4 regions of the Marinomonas sp. 5E14-1 genome follow, and region 1 is predicted to be linked to each of the others. Evidence: predicted binding sites of a transcription regulator. Region 1 holds the regulator's gene; each other region holds the start of a gene.
What was found. The regulator sigma-54, encoded in region 1, starts transcription at its own class of promoters, with help from an activator protein. The targets are predictions, from matches to a motif close to TGGCACNNNNNTTGCTNT.
Positions count from the first base shown of each region.

Region 2: the regulator sigma-54 is predicted to act here: its motif matches at 2,303-2,320, upstream of glnL (nitrogen regulation protein NR(II)).
Region 3: the regulator sigma-54 is predicted to act here: its motif matches at 2,049-2,066, upstream of ABFY09_RS06620 (amino acid ABC transporter substrate-binding protein).
Region 4: the regulator sigma-54 is predicted to act here: its motif matches at 2,053-2,070, upstream of ABFY09_RS07110 (amino acid ABC transporter substrate-binding protein).

Region 1 is NZ_JBDXMW010000004.1:40,411-43,600, reverse strand. Features, by position in the region: gene lptB (LPS export ABC transporter ATP-binding protein) at 1-460, shown strand, start outside; gene ABFY09_RS04500 (RNA polymerase factor sigma-54) at 536-2,008, shown strand; gene ptsN (PTS IIA-like nitrogen regulatory protein PtsN) at 2,026-2,475, shown strand; gene ABFY09_RS04490 (HPr family phosphocarrier protein) at 2,485-2,754, shown strand; gene mgtE (magnesium transporter) at 2,763-3,190, shown strand, end outside.
Region 2 is NZ_JBDXMW010000008.1:154,556-157,745, reverse strand. Features, by position in the region: gene ntrC (nitrogen regulation protein NR(I)) at 1-1,191, opposite strand, end outside; gene glnL (nitrogen regulation protein NR(II)) at 1,188-2,273, opposite strand; gene glnA (glutamate--ammonia ligase) at 2,482-3,190, opposite strand, start outside.
Region 3 is NZ_JBDXMW010000005.1:213,184-216,373, forward strand. Features, by position in the region: gene ABFY09_RS06615 (ABC transporter permease subunit) at 1-840, opposite strand, end outside; gene ABFY09_RS06620 (amino acid ABC transporter substrate-binding protein) at 867-1,907, opposite strand; gene ABFY09_RS06625 (IclR family transcriptional regulator) at 2,168-2,920, opposite strand.
Region 4 is NZ_JBDXMW010000006.1:76,734-79,923, reverse strand. Features, by position in the region: gene ABFY09_RS07115 (amino acid ABC transporter permease) at 1-827, opposite strand, end outside; gene ABFY09_RS07110 (amino acid ABC transporter substrate-binding protein) at 946-1,968, opposite strand; gene lrp (leucine-responsive transcriptional regulator Lrp) at 2,496-2,972, shown strand; gene ABFY09_RS07100 (helix-hairpin-helix domain-containing protein) at 3,013-3,190, opposite strand, start outside.

The DNA.
Region 1 (3,190 bases):
TTTTAGAAAAATGTCTGTTGAAGACAATATTCTAGCGATTTTAGAAACACGTAAAGAACTCACAAAAGCTCAGAAGAAATCCAGACTTGAAGACTTATTAGAAGAGTTTCATATTACTCATATCAGAAAAAATTTAGGCATGGCCCTATCTGGTGGTGAGAGGCGCCGTGTAGAAATTGCGCGGGCACTAGCAATGAACCCAAAATTCGTTCTCTTAGACGAGCCTTTTGCTGGCGTTGACCCCATTTCTGTCGGTGATATCAAACTTATCATCAAACACCTACAAGAAAGCGGCATTGGTGTTCTGATTACAGACCACAATGTCAGAGAAACCTTAGACATCTGTGATAAAGCTTATATTGTGGGCAATGGATATATCATTGCTTCTGGTGATGCTAGTACAGTTATTAACAATGAACAGGTGAAAAAAGTCTATTTAGGTGATGACTTCCGCCTGTAACCCCTTATCATTACTGCAGAAAGGGAGTAGTATGCATAACTCGTTCCAATTCACTCAAATAAAAAGAGTTGCTCCATGAAGCAGTCTTTACAGTTAAAACTCGGTCAACAGCTGACCATGACACCCCAGCTGCAGCAAGCGATACGTTTGCTGCAGCTTTCTACGCTGGATCTTAAACAAGAAATTCATGAATTTCTTGAATCCAACCCTCTTCTTGAACTTGACGACGACGAACAAGGACAAGTAGAAGCACCAGCTAGCATCGAATCCAAAAGCACAGCAGAAACACCTGATATCAATACAAGTGAAGAAGCTCGTGTTGAATCAGAATGGACAGAAAGCATTCCTGAAGAGCTCTCAATAGATAGTAACTGGGATGACACCTACCAAAGTTCTGCAGCGATCAGCGACAACAATAACTATGAAGGTGACAGCGACTTCGAAAGCCGTAATGCGCCTGCAGAAAGCATACAAGATCATTTAATCTGGCAATTAAATTTAACTCACATGTCTGATCGAGACATTGAGATTGCATACGCAATTATTGAATGCGTACAACCAGATGGTTACCTAAGTATTACACCAAACGATATCTGCGAGTCCCTTTCGACCGAACTAGAAGAACTTGAAATAGAAGAAGTTATGGCAGTCCAACATAGACTGCAGCGTTTTGACCCTATTGGTGTTTGCTCTACCGATCTACGAGATTGCCTATTAGTTCAGCTAGAAGCATTTCAAAACCACCCTTTATACAAAAGCACGCATAACCTGATTGACAATTATTTGCCGCTTCTTGGCAGTCGTGACTTTGCGCAATTAAGCAGAAAAACAAAGCTAAAAGACGAAGCTCTTAAAGAAGTAGTTTGCTTAATACAACAACTTAATCCTCGTCCCGGCTCTGTTATTGATGCAGATGATACGGACTATGTCATTCCTGATGTCTCTGTCAAAAAACGCAATGGCAGCTGGCAAGTAGAGCTAAACAATGACGCTTTACCGCCTGTCAAAATAAACGAAACCTATTCTGCTATGGCTAGCACAGCGTCAACGCCCGAAGACGCGAGCTATATCAAGACGTCATTACAAGAAGCCAAGTGGTTCATGAAAAGTTTACAAAGCCGAAATGAAACCCTATTAAAAGTTGCCAGCTGTATTGTAAGCCGTCAAATTGACTTCTTTGAATTAGGTGAAGAAGCCATGAAGCCCATGGTACTTCACGATGTAGCCGAAGAAGTCGGCATGCACGAATCAACAATATCTAGGGTGACGACTCAAAAATACATACACACACCAAAAGGTATTTTTGAACTTAAATATTTCTTCTCCAGCCATGTCAACACAGCATCTGGCGGAGAATGCTCTTCTACAGCAATACGAGCCATGATTAAAAAGCTAGTAACAGATGAGCCAGCTAAAAAACCTTTAAGCGACAATAAATTAGCGACTATTTTGGCTGACCAAGGCATACAAGTTGCCCGCCGTACTGTTGCAAAATACCGCGAGGCGATGAACATACCGCCATCCAATGAACGCAAGCGATTGATCTAAACGGACACTACTTTATCATGCCATTAAAATCATTATTGAAAGCGGAACTTGTCTTTGCAAAACAAGAGATTGTCAGCAAAAAACGCGTTCTTGAGAACTTAGCGGAAGTCGCATCTAACAAACTACATTGCGATAACGAAGCGGTTTATGACGCTTTATTAGGCCGAGAAAAACTTGGCAGTACTGGAATAGGAAATGGTATAGCCATTCCTCACTGTCGTTTGGAATCCGCCAATCATACGGCAATCGTTGTGATGTCATTACAAAAACCGATTGACTTTGATGCGATTGATAAAAGAGCTGTAGATTTGATCTTCGCCCTCATCGTTCCACCTCACGAGTGTGACTCTCATTTATCGACATTGGCGCAGATTGCAGAATTAGCACAATCGCCACAATCTTTAGATAAATTAAGAACCGCTCAAACAAACGAAGAGCTATTTAATATATTTGATTCGTTAATATAGGAAGCACGCATGCAAGAAAAGTCTATTACTATCATCAACAAACTTGGCTTGCATGCTAGAGCTGCAGGAAAACTTGTTGAAACAACTTCTCGCTTCTCCTGTGATATTACCATCGAAAAAGAAGGTCGTAACGTCGACGGAAAAAGCATTATGGCAATGATGATGCTCGCTGCAGGAAAGGGCACCGAAATTCATATCAAAACCAATGGAGATGACGAAAAAAACGCCCTAAAAGCCATAATAGAATTGATCAACAATCGCTTTGGTGAAGATGAGTAACACTTTATATGTCAGAGAAAGCAACTCTAACTAACCACCTGCAGACAGTCACCGAGTCTCTTGAGTCCGGTGCCACCATGCAAATCCGTTATTTACTTAACGGTGCACTACCTGCACAGGACGTTGCTCGATTATTGGAATCCTCCCCACCTAAAGAACGAAAGCTTTTATGGGAGCTGATTGACTCAGAAAACCAAGGCGAAGTGCTACAATATCTAAGTGAAGATATTGGCGCTCAATTCATGAAAAACATGAATACTGAGCGATTGATAGAGTTATCGGAAAGTTTTGAAAGTGATGACTTAGCCGATTTATTACAGCATTTACCAGAAACTATTGTAAAAGAAGTTCTTGCGTCCATGACAACGCAAGACAGGGTGCGTGTTGAAGCCCTATTAAGCTACTCGGAAGATTCTGCCGGTGGCTTAATGAACAC
Region 2 (3,190 bases), on a different contig from region 1:
TTGAGGGACGGAAGTCAGCAACTCTGGTGGTAAATCTTCAACTAGCACTTCTCTGCCAGACGCCATAACAATTAGCCAACGACAGGTGTTTTCTAACTGACGAACGTTACCTGGCCAATCGAGTTGAGTAAGGTAGTTTTCTGTTTCTTTAGTGAGTATTTTCGGCTCTACAGATAATTCTTCTGCTGCACGGCTCAAGAAGTGACGGGCAAGCTTAGGAATGTCTTCGCGGCGTTCAGCAAGTTTAGGCAAATGAATGCGAATCACGTTTAAGCGGTGAAATAAATCTTCACGGAATGAGCCTTTTTGCACCAAGGTTTCTAAATTTTGGTGAGTCGCGGCAATAATGCGTACATCTACTTTTACTGGTGTGTGACCGCCAACGCGATAAAACTCTCCATCAGCCAAAACGCGTAACAAACGAGTTTGTGTTTCAGCTGGCATATCACCAATTTCATCTAGAAACAGTGTGCCGCCATTTGCTTGTTCAAAGCGCCCGCGACGCTGTGTGTTTGCACCAGTAAATGCACCTTTCTCATGACCAAATAATTCGGACTCGATTAAATCGTGTGGAATGGCCGCCATGTTCAAGGCGATGAAAGGATTCGTTGAGCGAGGACTGTGAGTATGGAGTGCTTGAGCAACCAACTCTTTACCTGTGCCAGATTCACCATTGATTAAGACGGTGATATTGGAATTGGCAAGTCGTCCAATGGCACGGAAAACCTCTTGCATAGCCGGTGCTTCACCAATGATCTCTTTGTCTACTTGAGGAATAGTTTCTTCCTCTGGCATATCATCCGTACTAGGTCGTGAGTTTTTGTGGTGCAGCATGGCGCGTTTTACAAGGCTTACTGCTTCTTCTACATCAAATGGCTTTGGTAGATACTCAAATGCACCGCCTTGATAAGAGGCAACGGCACTTTCAAGATCTGAGTGTGCCGTCATGATGATAACAGGTAGGTAAGGGTGATCATTTTGTAGCTTATCAAGAAGCTCTAAACCGTCCATGCCAGGCATACGAATATCACTGATGATAGCGTTTGGTTGCTCTTTGTCTATCATGTTGACGAGGTTTTCGGCCGAGTCAAATAAACGACATTGGATGCCTTCTTGCTCTAGAGTCTTTTCCAATACCCAGCGAATAGAGCGATCATCGTCAACAATCCATACAGTTTCATCTTGTGTCATGTGTTTTTCTCCTCGCCTTGGACTGATGTCTCAATGGGAATTAATATGTTGAATTCGGTGTGTTGTGGGTGGCTATTGCATTCGATGATGCCATGATGCTGATGAACAACCGATTGAGAGATAGATAAGCCCAGTCCGGTTCCGTCAGCTCTGCCACTAACCATGGGATAAAATAACGTTTTCATAATGGATTCAGGTATGCCTGGGCCATTGTCGATAATGCTGATTTTGCAAACCAGACGGTGTCGTTTTGAGCCGATAGTGAATTGGCGCAAGGTACGAGTGACCATGCGAATCGTCTTTTTCTGGCTGTCTTGATCTTCCATCAATGCTTGCATGGCATTCCGAGTAATGTTCAGCAGCGCTTGTATTAGCTGAGATTCGTCGCCGATTAAATCTGGAATACTCGGGTCATAATCTCGAATCAATTTAATTTTGTTGTCTGTTTCAACAGAAATGAGCTGTCGAACACGCTCAAGTACTTTGTGAATATTTAATGGTTTGTTTTTAGGGATTTGTCTTGGGCCGAGCAAACGATCAACAAGGTCTCGTAGCCGATCGGATTCTTCAATAATGACTTGGGTGTAGTCATTTAAAGCCTCGTCAGTAAATGCACGGCTGATTAATTGTGCAGCACCACGAATTCCGCCTAATGGGTTTTTAATTTCATGGGCAAGTCCACGAACCAATTCTTTGCTACTTTCGTGGTTTGCAATAATTTCGTCTTCTTGGGAAATTCGCTTCATTCTATCGCGAGGGTAGAGTTCTATTATGAGGCTTTTTGTCGCATTTGATGACCCCATGATTGGCGTCACAGTGTAATCACAGAACAGCTTTTTTGAATTGACCCGCTCAATTTCCGCTTCACGTTTCGTAAAGGCATGACTTGTCTCAATAGCAGAATATAAGGCACTGATGCTGTTCTCGTTTTCACGAAAAGCAGAGCTTAAGTCGTTGCCATAAATTCGGCGACGGCTAACTGCAAGCAGCATTTCTGCGGCAGGATTTAAGTATTCTATCTCTAATTTATTATTCACTTGAATGATAGCGGTAGATAGATGATCGATTAATAAACTATACAAAACAAAGCCTCTTTATTGACCATTCACTATGTGCAAAAAGCGAACCAACATTGGGCACTTTGAAATGGCTTATATATATAAGGTATCTGTTTTAAACAAAAAATAATACGCACAATTGTGGTGCGTCATGTGGCGTGCATTTTTTAAGTGCAAAAAAAAAGCCTCGATCTAAATCGAGGCTTTCGTTTTTACTGAACAGTTTTAAAGATTAAACACTGTAGTAAAGTTCGAACTCAAGAGGAGTTGTTGTCATTGCAACACGTTGAGCTTCATCTGCTTTAAGGTCGATGTAAGCATCGATCATGTCGTCAGAGAATACGCCGCCTTGAGTTAAGAACTCACGGTCTTCACTTAAGCACTTAAGAGCTTCTTCTAAGCTTGCTGCTACTTGAGGGATAGCCGCTGCTTCTTCAGCTGGAAGGTCATATAAATCTTTATCTGCTGCATCGCCAGGGTGAATCTTGTTTTTGATACCATCAAGGCCAGCCATCAACATAGCTGCGAAAGCTAGGTATGGGTTAGCGGTTGGATCAGGGAAACGTGCTTCAATACGCTTACCTTTAGGGCTAGCAACGTAAGGGATACGGATAGAAGCAGAACGGTTACGAGCTGAGTAAGCTAGCATAACTGGTGCTTCAAAACCTGGAACAAGACGCTTGTAAGAGTTTGTTGAAGCGTTAGTGAACGCGTTCAATGCTTTAGCGTGCTTGATGATACCACCGATGTAGTAAAGAGCCGTTTCAGATAGTCCAGCGTATTGGTCACCAGCAAATTGGTTAACGCCATCTTTCCAGAAAGATTGGTGAACGTGCATACCAGAACCGTTATCGCCAACGATTGGTTTAGGCATGAATGTCGCTGTTTTGCCGTAAGCGTGAGCAACATTGTGTACACAGTACTTAAGGATTTGAACTTCG
Region 3 (3,190 bases), on a different contig from region 1:
TAAGGAATTTCCCGCCTCTACTAACCCTTTTGGGACTTCATTTAAGCCGCCCCTGACGATTTCACCAATATACGCCGCACCATAAAGAGAGGTGCTGATAATCATAGTAACAAGTTCGACTGGTACTGTGGTTCCCCCTACAAATCTAAGGCCTTTTAGTTCGGGAATAGACAACAAAGGCCCATCAATAAAAAAGAGAGAATACAGGACCGCTATGCCAAAAAGAGCGGCATAAAACCATTTTGACGGAAGCCGTTTTAATTCAGGAATCCGGTTTTTTAACATCCAGTACCCAGTTAAAACGATCAAAAAGGCGATGAAGAAGACAGGCGAAGCATTAACACTTGGGATCATAAAGCCTCGATTTGATAAATAGGCAATATCAAATAGATCATAAGCCTGTCGTGGACTGGGCATGTGTATTAATACGGAATACCAAAAAACCAATTGAAGAATAAGTGGAATGTTCCTAAAGGTTTGAATGAAGATGGTCGCAATCGCTTGAATGGTAATATTATGGGAATCTCTTGCTGTACCAATAAGAAACCCTAAAATAGTAGACGTAATTATCGTCAAAGTTCCTAGAAATAATGTATTAACAAATCCTGAAAATAGAGTCCATTTATAAGGGTCATTAACGTTTGTCTCCAGTAAAGAAAAGGAGTAGCCCCAGCCAGTTGACCTTTCTAAAAAGTTGAAACCACTTGAAATTCCAAGGTCAGCCAGATTAGTGCGAGCGCTTGAAAAAGCGCCCGCTATGACCAAAATGACGACCGCTAAAAACACAACTTGAATGAGTAGGTTCTTCATGTTGAGTTTTTTACTTCTTATTGCAGACATAATGTCTCGCCTCTTGGTCTATAGGATTAATCTAGGATTGGAGCATAAAGAACACCATCATGACTCCAGAGGTTGTTCAAACCTCGTTCAAGATTATAAGGTGAATTTTTACCTAGATTACGGTCGTAAATTTCAGAGAAATTACCCACCGCTTTAATCACATCTTTCGCCCATGTTTCACGTAGACCAAGACGCTCACCAATACCAGGTGACGTCCCTAATAGTCGAGCAACCGTTGGGTTAGTTGGATTTTTCGCCATTTCCTCCACGTTTGCTTGAGTCACGCCATGCTCTTCAGCAAGCAATAACGCCGCTAATGTCCAGTTAACCGTATCAACAAATTCATCATCCCCTTGACGCATTGCCGCTGCAATAGGTTCATTTGATAGCGTATCGTTCAGGATGATGTTTTCATCAGGGTTACCCATTTGATTGGATCTAAGAACCGCTAAACTAGGCCCCCAACCACCAAAAGCATCACAACGACCGGATTGATAAGCGGCCATGACTTCCGCATTTTTTTCGTATGAAACGATTTTGTGATCGATGCCCAGATCCGCCATTTTGTCGGCGATAAGGCGCTCATTTGTTGTACCAGCTTCAACACAAATAGTGCCGCCTTCTAATTCTTTCGCCTCTGTAATACCCAGTTCGGCTTTAGCCATCATCTGAGTACCACCGAAGAAATAAGGCATACTAAATTGTAAACCCAGCTCAGTATCACGGCCCATCGTCCAACCTGTCGCTTTGATGATGATGTCCACATCACCTGACTGAAGCGCAGGGAAACGCTGTGCCCAGCTCAAAGGAATGATTTTAGCTTTACTTGGGTCGCCTAAAATCGCTGTGGTCACCGCATGGCAAATATCAATGTCTAAGCCTTTCCATTCATTTTTATCGTTTACTTCCACAAAACCAAAGTAGCTACCATTATGACCACTGCATAACATGGTGCCTCGGTCTTGAATGGCTTTCACCGTAGGGCTTTGTGCAAATGACATCGAAGTGACTGAAATCGCACAGGCGGCAATGGCTGTTGTTAAAATAGGTTTAATCGTTTTTATCATAATCTAGCTCCTTTTGTTTCATATAATGAAATCTTTGTTCTATTTAGTGATATATCAGGTTTATTTTTATGTCAATAATTAATAAAAATTAATATTTAGGTTTTCTATATCTGAATAGATCGAAGTAATTTAGAGGAGTAATTAGCAAACTCTATGCCTATTTTTGAAAGGAGATGTTTCTAAGAGGTGAGAAAAGGAGCTAGAAAGTAAAAAGCCACTCGATTTGAGTGGCTTTTTTATAAATAAATAACAATATAAAACTATATATCTTTCAATGTGTTACTTAAGCTTTTTCCAGCCTGAATGACAGTATGAATAATTTTATCAATGTCTTCATCTGGTGTATTGATAGCCGGAGCTGAAATGCCGATGGAAGCAATTACTTCATTATTTGCAGAAAATACAGGAGCAGCAATACTAATCACTTCTGCTCGATACTCTCCCAAATCAATTGCGACACCTGTTTCTCTGATTTTTTCCACTTCAATATCGAGTGCTTCAATCGTCGTAATGGTTTTGTCAGTATAAGAGCCTAAATTACCAATCAGCTTTTCACGAAGCGTTTCATAATTAAAAGCCAGTAATGCTTTACCGGTTGCAACACAGTGAATAGGCGCGTTACCGCCTTTTGGCGTGTAGGTCCGAATCGCTTTTGTACTTTCTACTTTTTCGATATACAGAGTCGATAAACCGTCTAAAACGGACAAATAAACCGCTTCGCCAGTGATACTAGACAGGTATTGCATTTGGCTAATAGATAATCGTGGAAGATCTAATTTTTCCATAATCATCTGGCCAATTTTCCACGATTTCATTGTCGCAAAATAATGTTTATTTTGGTCTTGGCGAACATAACCATGAGCAATTAACGTCTGTAAGAGTCTGAATGTATTGGATTTTGTCAGTTCCAAGTTGCGTGCTAGTTCAGAGACACCTATTCCTTTTGCTTCTGTTGCAAGAGCTTCAATAATCGAAAGCCCTTTTGAAAGTGTTGAATCTACCCTTCCTGTCATGAATCCGTAACCTTAATTTTGTAAGTCTTTCATGCCTGTAACATATTGAAAATGCTAAGAAATATAAAAATTTTCAGACAATATTGTGAGTGTATCGCCACTCATGTTTTCCACTTGGCCAATACAGTATATCTCTTATCAATTAAGTATTTCAGCTAATAAATACTTTTATAGGCAGCAGTATAAAGTGATCGTATGCCGAATTAAAGGATCAGCCTAATGGAGAAACCTTTATGGTGCGAAAGATTGATTTATGCACACATATGGTTC
Region 4 (3,190 bases), on a different contig from region 1:
TCAGCAATGAAAGAGCCTGTGTAGGTAGATAGAGCTACAAGAACAGCGACAAACTCGGGAGGTAGAACCATACCACCAGTGATATTGAAGCGGCTCTTTTGTGGTAAATCGAACTCTATTGGAAAGCCTGCAACAGCAAGGGATAAAAAGGTAATCCCGATTATCAATCCTAAAGAAGTCCAATAGGCTGGGAACCAAACGCCTGTTTTAGTTTGACGCTTCTTAGCCCAGGTAATCACGGCGATAGAAGCAACAATAGACAAAATAAAGCCAGAGATTACAAGACCAAAACCATCTTGAAAAATAGGGTTAGGAGAATAAATACCGCGCTTATTTAATAGGAAGTCTGCAAACTCATAACTATTACGAGGCGCAGGTAGCGCCGCTAGTACCGCAAAGTACCAAAAGAACATTTGTAGTAGTAATGGGATGTTACGCAAGGTTTCAACATAGACAGTTGCTAAACGTGCGACTAGCCAGTTTTTCGACAGTCGGGCAACACCCATGATGACACCAATGACAGTTGCTAACACAATCCCCATCAGGGAAATAACAACAGTGTTGATTAAGGCAACTACAAAAGCACGACCATAAGAGTTTGCTTCTGTGTACTCAATCAAATGAATAAGGATGGGAAATCCGGCTGGCTGATTTAGAAATGTAAAACCAGTGGAAATACCTTGATTAGCTAGGTTGGCTTGTAAGTTACTGAATAGGTAATAACCTACGAAAACTACCACGGCTAGAAGCACTATTTGAAAGATCAAGGCACGGGTGCCTGCATCATGCAAAAGGCTTTTGTTATTTGAAGTCGTTTTATCGCTCATCTTAATTCAGGCAAATGGAATGCTCGTCAGATGTGTAAGAAAGGGGGGAGAAATTCAGCGGCGATGAAAAATCGCCGCTGAATAAATACCCGAAGCAGGTTGCTTTAGGTATTAATAATTAACGTACTGGTGGCGCGTACATTACACCACCTTCAGTCCATAGATTGTTAATACCACGTGGAAGACCAACTGGAGTAGATGGGCCAACGTTACGCTCGAAGACTTCACCATAGTTACCTACTTGTGAAATAACATTGTAAGCCCAGTCTGCTGGAAGGCCAAGTTGAGCCCCCATATCACCTTCAGAACCTAGAAGTCGTTTGATGCCTGGATCATTCGTTTCGCTTTTGATTTTCGCAACGTTTTCAGAAGTGATACCCATTTCTTCTGCGTTAACCTGAACGAACATTGCCCAAGTTACGATGTCTTTCCACTGGTTGTCGCCATGACGAACAACAGGGCCTAGAGGCTCTTTAGAAATAGTTTCTGGAAGGATTACGTGAGCGCTTGGGTCTGCAAGCTTAGAACGGTGAGCAGCAAGGCCTGATTTATCTGTAGTGAACACATCACAACGGCCAGAAGCGTAAGCAGCTAGTGCTTCGTCTGCTTTTTGAACAACAACTGGAACGTAAGATAATTTGTGTTTACGGAAGAAGTCAGCCATGTTCAATTCTGTTGTAGTGCCTTGTTCAGTACAAACGGTTGCACCATCAAGGTCCAAAGCAGACTCAACGCCTAGGTCTTTACGAGCCATGAAACCTTGACCGTCATAGAAGTTAACAGCTGTGAAGTCTAACCCCAGAGAAGAATCACGAGTGTAAGTCCAAGTCGTGTTACGAGAAAGAACATCGATTTCGCCAGATTGTAGAGCGGTAAAGCGTTCTTTAGCAGATAGAGGAGTGAATTTTACTTTTTGAGCATCACCGAAAATGGCTGCAGCCGCTGCACGACAAGCGTCAACATCGATACCAGTCCAGTTACCTTCAGAATCTGCGTTGGAGAAGCCTGGAACACCTTGGCTAACACCACATTGGATAAAGCCTTTAGATTTAACGTCATCTAGTGTAGCTGCAGTCACTGCTGTGCTTAGAGTTGCTGCAACAGCTGCAGTAGATAGTATTTTACTAACATTCGATTTCATTATATTAAGCCTCCCGGGCATTTTTTACATATGTTGTTATATTGTTGAACTTAACGTCAGATTTATATTATCTGTAGTATTTATTAAGCAAACTTAGTGCCAACACTCTATTGTTCTTATTGTCAGATATATGTAGATGATTCCTCTACAAAGGACACTACATACATCTATAGAATTACTCTTTTTCGCCATAGTCAAGCAGAAAAGATTATAAGTTATACGTGATCTGCACTTTTTTCCGTATCTCCGGGTGTGACTTTTATATCTTTAATATTTATTTTTTCTGTAAAGCGTTAGTTTTCGGGGAATTAGGCTGACCGCTTAATTATTGTTCATAAGTGGTGCGAAATTCTTTTTAAAATGTTCCATTTTGTAGCGGAGGTGATTTTTTGCTTAATTCTGGTGCTTGTTCTTGGTTTTTTTACTATGCCCCTACTAAAGATATTGAATAAAGCTCTTTCCATAATTTGCAATCTGCATGATAGACTTAGGCATTAATTGAAGCTACGTAAGGAGATCCGTGTCAAATGGATAACTCAGTAAAACCACTCGATCGCTTAGACAAAAAAATACTTCGTGAATTACAGGTAAATGGCCGTTTATCGAATGTAGAACTAGCGAGCCGTGTTGGGTTGAGTGCCACTCCTTGTTTGGAACGTGTTCGTCGTTTAGAGCGAACAGGTTACATTACGGGTTACTGTGCTTTGGTAAATCCGAAAAAGGTGGACGCTGGTTTGTTGGTCTTTGTTGAAATTCGACTGAAAACAACATCACCTGAAGGCTTTAATGAATTTAAAACAGCGGTTGCTGAAATTCCAGAAATTTTAGAATGCCATTTGATTGCGGGCGACTTTGAATATCTTTTAAAAGCGCGTGTTTCAAATATGGACTCTTACCGTCTACTTTTAGGTGAAACTTTACTGACTCTGCCGCACGTTCGAGAGTCTCGAACTTATGTTGCAATGGAAGAAGTGAAAAGCACGACGGTTGTAAATATCCCATAATCCTGAGTGTGTACTTTGCATTTCATTGAACTTTTTTGCTTTAGTTTGATAGTTTTTCTAGTAGTTTTTTCAGCATTTTGGGCCCCATTCCTTTGACATTGACAATAGCTCTTTCGGATTGAAAAGGGCGCTCCGTAATAATCCTTTCTAGCGCTTTTTTGGGGATCCCTTTAACGGCTCTTAATTCAGCTTTTTTTATTTTATTGATAAGGCGATGT